One region of the Pseudomonas sp. CYM-20-01 genome, then DNA from elsewhere that is predicted to be linked to it. Evidence: riboswitches for the same ligand, from Rfam matches in the RefSeq annotation. Region 1 holds a riboswitch; each other region holds the start of a gene.
What was found. A riboswitch is a leader RNA that binds a small molecule or an ion and turns the genes downstream of it on or off. The one in region 1 is predicted to bind cobalamin.
Positions count from the first base shown of each region.

Region 1 (3,268 bases):
ATGAGGATATGGTCGAGATCGCCGCGACGGGCGACCAATTCGCGCATTACCGGGAAGAATTCTTCCTGCACGGTGCAGCACAGGCAGCCATTGGCCAATTCGTAGACACGACCGTTGGCTTCTTCCTCGGTGCAGCCGATGGAGCACTGCTTGAGGATTTCACCGTCAATGCCCAGCTCGCCGAATTCATTGACGATCACCGCGATGCGACGGCCCTGGGCGTTGTCGAGCATATGGCGCAGCAAGGTGGTCTTGCCCGAGCCGAGGAAGCCAGTGACGATGGTGACGGGGAGTTTGGCCAGTGTTTTCATCGGATGCCCTTGGGGGCGGGCATACGGGACGATGGCCCTGCGACGGTGCGCAGCAGCGGATTTCGTCACCGGATCACCCCGCCCGGTTGAAGTAGAAAATCGGTTGCGAGGCAGGTCTCCTGGCTTGGGGCTTACAGGTCTTGCGACCGGCGCTGGCTGCGCCTTCCCGCCTTGTCGGCAGTGGCGTGGCAGTCAGCTGGACCCTTTACAGTTGCGGGGGCAGCCGCGGCTTGGACCGCGTTCCCTTCTTAGCTTCGGCCTGGGCCGAAGAACCTCGAGGGTGCAAGGCTACGCAGTGCTTGGGGGATGGTCAATGATGGGGTTGGGTTGGGTTGGCTTGTGTACATATCCGTTGCTGCGGTAACGGCTGATATTGGTTCCGCTCTTACAGCGGCTTACTTTTGAAAAGCCGGAATGCCGGCCCAGTCAAAAGTAAGCAAAACGCTCTTGCCCCAACACTCGGCACCTCGCCTAGGCTCGGTGTGCCCGTAATCCGACAGTGATTTGGGGGGCCGCCTAAGATCAAAATCAAAAGCAGATCAAAAGCCAGAGCCAGAGCCAGAGCCAGAGCCAGAGCAAACCACCCTTCAACTGATACATGAAGATCAAACTGTGGGAGGGGGCTTGCCCCCGATGGCGGTGTGTCAGCCAACTCATCAGTGACTGACCCACTGCCATCGGGGGCAAGCCCCCTCCCACACTTTGACCGAGTACCGGCCATACAATCCGGTCGGCTCTAAGGCCGCCGCGCTCTTGTTTTTGATCTGGGATCGCCCCGTCAAACACGCTGGCCGAACGCAGGCTTGATTCCGTGGGCCGCCGTAAGGGCGGAACCCTAAGCCGCCGTTACCGCAGCAACGGATATGCACCCAGAAAGCACATCCCCAATTGACTCCCCTCCCACCCCCATGCTCTCCTACACATCTTGTTTCGGGTGCCCTGCAAAGGGTGAAACGGGAAACCGGTGACTCATGCACACACATGACAGTCCGGTGCTGCCCCCGCAACGGTAAGCGAGCGAAACGTCATATCCACTGTGCCAGGCGGCATGGGAAGGCGACGTTTTCAGGCATTGAGCCCCTCGCAAGCCCGGAGACCGGCCCGAAAAAATCAGATAACAAACCCGCGGTGGGCGGGCGCTGTTCAGAACCCTGCGTGCCTGGCTCGCGGGGTTTTCATGCGCTCGTTTCACCCTGACACCTGAAAGGGACGCGCCATGTCGATCATCAGCAGCACTTCGCACTCCGCCAGCAGCACCTCTACCCTGAGCCAACGCCTGACCGCCGCCATCGGTGCGTCGATCCTCGGTGCGTGCCTGGTGTACTTCGCCGGTTTCTCGCACATCGAGGCAGTACACAACGCTGCCCACGATACCCGCCACAGCGCCGCGTTCCCGTGCCACTGAGACCTGCCGACATGATCAAGCGTATTGCGCAAACCGCAGGTTTCACCGGCCTTCTGGCTGCCCTGCTGCTGACCCTGCTGCAAAGCTTCTGGGTCGCCCCGCTGATTCTGCAGGCGGAAACCTTTGAAAAAGCCCCGGCAGCGACCGAGTTGCACGAGCACGCCGAAGGTGCGGCTGCTCACACCCACGACGCCGAAGCCTGGGAGCCGGAAGACGGCTGGCAGCGCGTGCTGTCCACCACAGGCGGCAACCTGGTGGTCGCCGTTGGCTTCGCGTTGATGCTGGCCGGTCTGTACACCCTGCGTGCACCGACCCGTACCCCTCAAGGCTTGCTCTGGGGCCTGGCGGGTTATGCGACCTTTGTATTGGCGCCGACCCTGGGCCTGCCGCCCGAACTTCCGGGCACCGCCGCCGCTGACCTGGCACAACGGCAGATCTGGTGGATCGGTACTGCCGCGTCTACCGCAGCCGGTATCGCACTGATCGTGTTCGGTCGCAACTGGCTGCTCAAGGCGCTGGGCGCCGCGATCCTCGTAGTGCCGCACGTGATCGGCGCGCCACAACCGGAAGTGCATTCGATGCTGGCCCCGGAGGCGCTGGAAGCGCAGTTCAAGATCGCATCACAGTTGACCAACGTGGCGTTCTGGCTGGCCTTGGGCCTGATCAGCGCCTGGCTGTTCCGCCGCAACCGTGACGATCAATACTCGGCGTGAAACTGGTAGTCGGCATGGGCTGCCAGCGGGGTTGTGATGTTCACACCCTGCTGGCCCTGTTTGATGCTGCCCTCATCGAGGGCGGTATCGAGCGCCACCGCGTCAGTGCGCTGGCCAGCATCGATCACAAACAGGAAGAACCCGGGCTGCTGGCCTTGGCCGCGCTGCTGAATCTGCCGTTGCAGTGCTTCAACGCTGAACAACTGGCGATTTATGCAGACCGCTTGAGCCATCAATCGGACGTGGCTTTTGCCCACACCGGCTGTTACGGCATCGCCGAAAGCGCCGCCCTGGCCCTGGCCGAACACCTCGCCAACGCCCCTGCGCGCCTGCTGATCACCCGCCAGAAAACCGCCCAGGCCACCTTTGCATTGGCGTGCGCCGGCTGAAAACCCGATAATCGCCGCTTCCGATCATGAGCAGATTTCATGCTCACCCGTTTTTCATCAGGATTCCACATGACCGTTTACTTCATCGGCGCAGGCCCCGGCGACCCGGAATTGATCACCGTCAAGGGCCAGCGGCTGATCCGCAGTTGCCCGGTGATCATCTATGCCGGCTCGCTGGTGCCGGCGGCGGTACTGGAAGGTCATCAGGCGGAAACAGTGGTCAACAGCGCCGAATTGCACCTGGAACAGATCATCGACCTGATCAAGGCCGCCCATGCCAAGGGCCAGGATGTGGCGCGCGTGCATTCCGGCGACCCCAGCCTGTATGGCGCGATTGGCGAGCAGATCCGCCATTTGCGCGAGCTGGGCATCCCGTTCCAGATCATTCCTGGCGTCACGGCGGTGGCCGCCTGCGCGGCCCTGCTGGAAACCGAGCTGACCCTGCCCGAC
Region 1 is NZ_AP025169.1:3,969,609-3,972,876, forward strand. Features, by position in the region: gene cobW (cobalamin biosynthesis protein CobW) at 1-311, opposite strand, end outside; cobalamin riboswitch at 403-603, opposite strand; cobalamin riboswitch at 1,227-1,431, shown strand; gene M2497_RS17620 (CbtB-domain containing protein) at 1,528-1,716, shown strand; gene M2497_RS17625 (CbtA family protein) at 1,728-2,429, shown strand; gene M2497_RS17630 (cobalamin biosynthesis protein) at 2,426-2,818, shown strand; gene cobM (precorrin-4 C(11)-methyltransferase) at 2,888-3,268, shown strand, end outside.

Region 2 (3,268 bases), 1.2 Mb from region 1:
TCAGCGAGTCCAGCAGGTAGAGCATGCCGCCGCATTCGGCAAGCAAGGGTTTGCCGGCCGCGTGGTGAGCGCGAATGGCGTCGAGCATCGGGGTATTTTCCGACAGCGCCTGGTGGTGCAATTCCGGGTAGCCGCCGGGCAGGTAGAGGCTGTCGGCGTCGGGCAACTGGCTATCGTGAATCGGCGAGAAGAACACCAGCTCAGCGCCCATCGCGCGCAGCAGGTCGAGACTTGCACCGTAGGTAAAAGCGAAGGCCTCATCGCGGGCCACGGCAATGCGCACGCCGTTGAGCAAGGGTTCGGCCTCGATCACTTGCGGCGCAGCAAATGTCACCGGTGGCGGCAAGGCGACTTCGCAACTGCTGCCCAGGGCTTGGGCGGCAGCGTCCAGGCGCACATCCAGGTCATTCAGTTCGCTGGCCTGCACCAGGCCGAGGTGGCGACTGGGCAGTTCGATACCGGTCTCGCGTGACAACGCGCCATACCAGCGCAGGCCCTCGGTGAGGCTGCCTTCGAGCAGTTGCGCATGACGCAGGGTGCCGACCCGGTTGGCCAGTACGCCAGCGAATGGCAAGTCCGGCTGATAGCGCGCCAGGCCCAATGCCAACGCACCGAAGGTCTGCGCCATGGCCGTGCCGTCGATCACCCCCAGCACCGGCACGCCGAAGTGCCGCGCCAGATCGGCGCTGGACGGTGTGCCGTCGAACAGGCCCATCACGCCTTCGATCAGGATCAGGTCTGCCTCCCCCGCCGCTTCCCAGAGCAAACGGCGACTTTCCTGCTCGCCCACCATCCACATATCCAACTGATACACCGGCGCACCGCTGGCGCGCTCGTGAATCATTGGGTCGAGGAAGTCCGGGCCGCATTTGAACACGCGCACCTTGCGCCCCAGGTTGCGATGCAAACGGGCAAGCGCGGCGGTGACGGTGGTTTTGCCCTGGCCGGACGCCGGAGCGGCGATCAATACGGCAGGGCAATGACGGGGCTGATTCAAAGTTCGACGCCCTTCTGTGCCTTGATACCGGCCTGGAACGCGTGCTTGAGCATGCCCATGTCGGTGACGGTGTCGCCCATTTCGATCAACTCGGGCTTGGCGCCACGGCCGGTGACCACCACGTGTTGCATCGGGGGACGGGCTTGCAGGTCGCTGAGGACCTGGTCCAGGTCAAGGTAGCCGTGCTTGAGCGCGATGTTCAGCTCGTCCAGCACCACCAGGCCGATGGAGGGGTCTTGCAGCAATTCGCGGGAGACCGCCCAGGCGGCTTCGGCGGCGGCGATGTCGCGCTGGCGGTCCTGGGTTTCCCAGGTGAAACCTTCGCCCATCACATGGAAACGCACTTGCTCGGGGAAGCGGCGGAAGAACAGTTCTTCACCGGTGCTGTTACGCCCCTTGATGAACTGCACCACACCACACTGCATGCCATGGCCCATGGCTCGGGCCAACATGCCGAACGCGGAGCTACTCTTGCCTTTGCCATTGCCGGTCAGCACCAGCAGCAGGCCGCATTCGTTGGGGGAGTTGGCGATGCGCTCGTCGATCACGGCTTTTTTGCGCAGCATGCGCGCCAGGTGGCGTTCGTCGCGGTCGGGGGAATCGGTCATGGCAGCTCTCCGTTGGGGCTGGACAAAAACGGCGGGCAGGAAAAAAAGAACAACAGACAGCCAAGCATCGCCCACCGTGATGCTGTTGGATGTTGCAGGCCGGTCTCCGGGCTCATGAGTGGTGTGCGGGTTGAAGGCAGGCCAACGCTGCGCCTTCCCATATCGCAGGCGATACAGTGGCAAAAAGCAGCGTCTTGACTCATTTACCGTTGCGGGGGCAGCGCCGGAATCGAGGCGGCACTGTGTAGAAGTGCGCTCACTCACCGGCTTCCCTGTTTCACTCCGTCGACCCGTGGGTCACAGAGCACCTGGAACAAGCGGCGAAGGGTAGTAGGTTGGGGGTGGAGCGTCAATTAAAGCAACTGCCTCACCTGTACTTGAAGCTGCCACAAAACAACTGTGGGAGGGGGCTTGCCCCCGATGGCGGTGGATCAGCCCATTGATCGTTAGCTGACACACTGCTATCGGGGGCAAGCTCCCTCCCACATTTTGATTCGAGTCTGGCGCTAAGGATTGCGTGCCAGGTTGCCCGGCAACACGCGCTTGGCGCTCAGGTAGGCATTCTGCCAATAGGCCTTGGACAGTGTATCCAGCTTCACCGTACCGCCGGTTTGTGGCGCATGCACAAAGCGCCCTTCACCCACGTAGATCCCGGCGTGGCTGACCTGGGAACCGCCACCGGTGGCGAAGAACAGCAGGTCACCGGTCTGCAGGTTCTGCTCGCTGACGTCCTGCGCGCGCATTACGATCAGCTCGCGGGTGGTACGCGGCAGGGAAATCCCGGCGGCATCGCGGAAGACAAACCCGATCAGGCCACTGCAATCAAACCCGGAGTCCGGCGTATTGCCACCCCAACGATAAGGCGTGCCGACCAGGCCCAGCGCCCGGAAGAGTACGTCTTCGGCCGCAGGCGAGAAATTCTGGGTGGAATAGTTGAACACCGGCTTGGGCTTCACCGCTACGGGAGCGGGCGGCGGTGTGCGGCTTGCGCAGGCGCTGAGGAGCGCGGCGCAGACAATGAGAATAAGGCGGGCCGAGGTCGACATGTGCAGAACAATCCTGGTCTGGATGCGGCTTTCGCTGCCGAACGCTGAAAACCAGAACGCGCAAGCAAAGCTCGCGCGAACGGATTACAACAATATCCAGGGATTCTAGCGCTTACACGTCAAACTTCAAGTATCACTTTAAGTTTACTTGCTAGCGGTAACCGTCGTCGGGGCCATGGCGAGTGCACGCTTGGCTTCGATGAAGGTTTTGCTCCAGTAGCTGTCACCCAGGTTATCGACCCGGACACCACCACTGCGGCGGCTGCTGGAGTGGATAAACTGGTTATCGCCCAAGTAGATACCGGCGTGGCTGACACGACCACGGCCTGCCGTACTGAAGAAAAGCAGATCACCGGGCTTGAGGTTGTTGCGTGCGACCAACGGTGCATTCACGTTGATCATTTCACGGGTGGAGCGCGGCAGGTTCATGCCGGCTTCTTCGCGAAACAGATAGCCGATGAAACCGCTGCAGTCGAAACCGGCTTCAGAGGTACCACCGAAACGGTAACGGGTACCGATCAGGGACATGCCGCGTTCGAGGATGCTGTCGGCCAGGACTGGAAGCTGGTAAGGCTTGTTGCCGGCGAAGTCGGCCAGTTCCTTTTCCGTTGCAACTT
Region 2 is NZ_AP025169.1:5,131,502-5,134,769, forward strand. Features, by position in the region: gene M2497_RS23190 (cobyrinate a,c-diamide synthase) at 1-997, opposite strand, end outside; gene cobO (cob(I)yrinic acid a,c-diamide adenosyltransferase) at 994-1,605, opposite strand; cobalamin riboswitch at 1,685-1,932, opposite strand; gene M2497_RS23200 (C40 family peptidase) at 2,112-2,651, opposite strand; gene M2497_RS23205 (NlpC/P60 family protein) at 2,796-3,268, opposite strand, start outside.
Region 2: it holds a riboswitch for cobalamin, as region 1 does, so the genes downstream of both, cobO (cob(I)yrinic acid a,c-diamide adenosyltransferase) here and M2497_RS17620 (CbtB-domain containing protein) in region 1, are expected to answer to the same signal.

Region 3 (3,268 bases), 870 kb from region 1:
ACCACACCGACCGGAATCACCTGGCCCTTGATCAGCGTGCGCGACAGCACATCCGCCGCGATCAGAAACAACGCGCCACCCAAGGCGCTCGCCGGCAGCAGCCGCGAATGCCCGGTGCCAAGCAACAGGCGCACGGCGTGGGGAATCACCAGCCCGACAAAGCCGATAGAGCCGACAATCGACACCATCACCGCCGTCACCAGCGCCGCGCAGCCCACCAGCACAAACTGCACGCGGCGCACCGGAATACCGAGGGACGCCGCCGAGTCGCTGCCAAAGGTAAACGCATCCAGCGCGCGCCGATGCCACAGGCACACAGCCAAGCCGACGACTGCCACCGGCACCGCCAGCCACACCGAGGGCCAGCGCACGCCGCTGAGGTTGCCGAGCAGCCAGAACATAATGCCGCGGGCCTGTTCGGAACTGGCCGACTTGGTGATCAGGAACGCGGTGAGCGCATTGAACAGCTGCGAGCCGGCAATGCCGGCGAGGATGATCTGCCCGGTGCCACTGGCCGAACCGCTGGCCCGTGCCAACAGGATTACCAGGGCAAACGCTGCCATCGCGCCGACAAATGCGCCCGCCGACAACGACACCAAGCCGCCGCCCACCCCCATCAACGCCACCAGCACCGCACCGGTCGAAGCGCCGGCGCTGATGCCCAGCAGGTAGGGATCGGCCAGCGGGTTGCGCAACAGCGATTGCAGGATCACCCCGCAGGTCGCCAGCCCGGCACCGCAGGCCGCAGCGACCAGGGCGCGGGTGAGGCGGTAGTTCCACACCACGCCTTCATCGATGGGGTCGAGCACGTAGCCGGCGCCCCACAGTTTGTTGGCGAGTACCTGGAGCACCACCTGCGGCGAGATGGCGGTTTCGCCGATGGCCACGCCGGCGAGCACGGCAATCAGGAGCAGGGCCAGGGCGAGCAGGGTGCGCATCATTTTGGCAGGTCGTAGCCGTCGATGGCCGTGGCCAGTTGTTCAAGGCCGTCGAACATGCGGATGCTAGCCTGCAACGCCAAGGCGTCGAGGATGATGATGCGGTTGTTTTTCACCGCGTCCATGTTGCGCGTGACCGGGTCGCTGCGCAGGAAGGCGAGTTTCTTTTCATGGTCGTCGGCCGGGTAGCGGCGGCGGTCCATGCGCGCGATCACCAGGAACGTCGGGTTGGCCTTGGCGATGGTTTCCCAACCGACGGCAGGCCACTCTTCATCGGACTGCACCACATTGGAGAGGCCGAGGGTTTGCAGCATGAATTCGGGGATACCCTTGTGGCCAGCCACGTACGGGTCGCTGGCCATCTCGGCACTGGAGAACCACACCAGCGCGCTGGCCTGCTTGAGGCCTTTGCCCTGCACGGTGGCGACGGATCTGGCCAGGCGCGCCTTGAACTCGTCATTCAACTGCTGGCCGCGCTCCTGTACGTCGAAGATCTGCGCCAATTGGCGGATGCTTTTATAGATGGTCTCGATGCGAAACGGCTCCAGCCGCGTGCCGTCGGCGCCCACCAGGTTGTCCTTGCCTTCGCAGTCGGAGGGTAGCAGGTAGGTGGGAATCTTCAGTTCATGGAACTGCTCGCGGGTGCCAACCACGCCTTGCGGCCCCACCACCCATTCCAGCTCGGCGGCCACCAGCTGCGGGCGTTTGGCGATCACTGCTTCGAAGCTCGGTTCGTTGTTGGCCAGGCGCTCGATGTTGTCGTTCTGCGCCTTGTACTGCGGCAGCACGCTGTTGAACCACAGCGAAGTGCCGACCACTTTATCGCCTACGCCCAGGGCGTAGAGCATCTCGGTGGCCGCCTGGCCGATGGTCACGCTGCGGGCGGGGGCTTGCGGGAAGGTGATCGGGCTGCCGCAGTTTTCCACGGTCAGCGGGTAGTGAGTGGGCGCGGCGTGGGCCAGGGCACAGAAGCCAACACCTGTAAGCAGGGCGATAACGCGTGGCAGCATGGGGCGATCTCCGAGTGAAGCGTACGTGCCATTCGGAAATCCACTCTCGGGCGCCGGGGGGCGCGACAGGCAAGAATGTCCTTCCCGGACACCCCGCCGGTTAGTGATTGAGCTTGGGCCGGCAGGTCTCCTGACTGATGCGTCGTCGCCACGCTCCAGCCTTCCCGGACGAGGTCCAGTGGCATCGAGGAGCAGGCTCAGCACCTACAGTTGCGGGGGCAGTTCCGATTGGCGCGGGTGTACCGCGCCTCGGATTCCCTATTAGTCCCGTTTGGGAACCGGCGCGGTATGGTAGTCGATCACGCGGTCGAGCGGGAGGCCGTGAAACCAACGGTGGCTCTTTGAAGGTGGGGCTCCTATGATGCGCAGCCAATGGATCGCTTTATCACAAGGAATAGACAGTGAAATTATTCGTCGCGCTCGCCCTCGCCGCCGCTCTCGTCGGTTGTGCCACCCAAGGTAAATCTGAACAGCAGATTCTTGATGAGGCCGCCTCCGCCTATGTCAAGTCGATGCCGGCGGGGTCGGACAAGCTCCGGCTGCATACGATGAGCATCCCCAAAAGCGGTATGTTCGGCGATACCCTGGCGATTTCCATGGCGGGTGAGCAAAATGCCGCGCACCTCAGGGCAGAGCTGCTCGATGCCAAACGCTTGGGCGATGTGTTCTTTTTGATTATCGGTGCCAGCACGCCGGTTGATGTTGCGGTGATCGGCAAAGCAGTCGAAGGGCAAAACTTGAAGGGTATGCAGATTTACTACTCGGGCACCGAGGCGCAGAAAGACGCCGTGCGTGCGGCAGTCGAGAAAACGCAGGCACAGTTTCATTACATCAACGCGCAATGATGGCTAGCCCGTTGACTCGCCTGGGTACGGCGCTCGCCACGGATGCAGTGTTCACCCTTGATGGAATCGTATCAGCCAGATCAAGAGCGGCTCGCCTCGCGTCGTGGTGAGTGTCAGTTGTCAACGCGGATCAACCTGTGAAGCGTTGATCAAAGACGAATGTCTTCAGGCCCCTGGATCAGCGCTTCAATCCGCGTGCCGGTGGCGCGTTCTTCGTTGCTGAAGCCGTCGTAGTCGGCCAGGTTGCCGAAGCGGATGCCGGTCAGGCGCTCGATCTGGATCACACTGCGCTGGTAGGTGCGCAGCTGGCCGAACACCAGCTCCAACTGGCCCAGTTCGCGGCTCTGATCGATCATGTAGGCGCTGGCCGAAGGTTTGCCGTCATCGCTGAGGTAGGCGACCACCTTCCAGAACGCCTTGGGGATCTGCACGCCCCGGTACACGCGGTCGTCGTCGGCGAACACCGGGCCGCTGA
Region 3 is NZ_AP025169.1:4,844,509-4,847,776, reverse strand. Features, by position in the region: gene M2497_RS21850 (iron ABC transporter permease) at 1-941, opposite strand, end outside; gene M2497_RS21845 (ABC transporter substrate-binding protein) at 938-1,948, opposite strand; cobalamin riboswitch at 2,051-2,246, opposite strand; gene M2497_RS21840 (hypothetical protein) at 2,350-2,793, shown strand; gene M2497_RS21835 (DNA/RNA non-specific endonuclease) at 2,943-3,268, opposite strand, start outside.
Region 3: it holds a riboswitch for cobalamin, as region 1 does, so the genes downstream of both, M2497_RS21845 (ABC transporter substrate-binding protein) here and M2497_RS17620 (CbtB-domain containing protein) in region 1, are expected to answer to the same signal.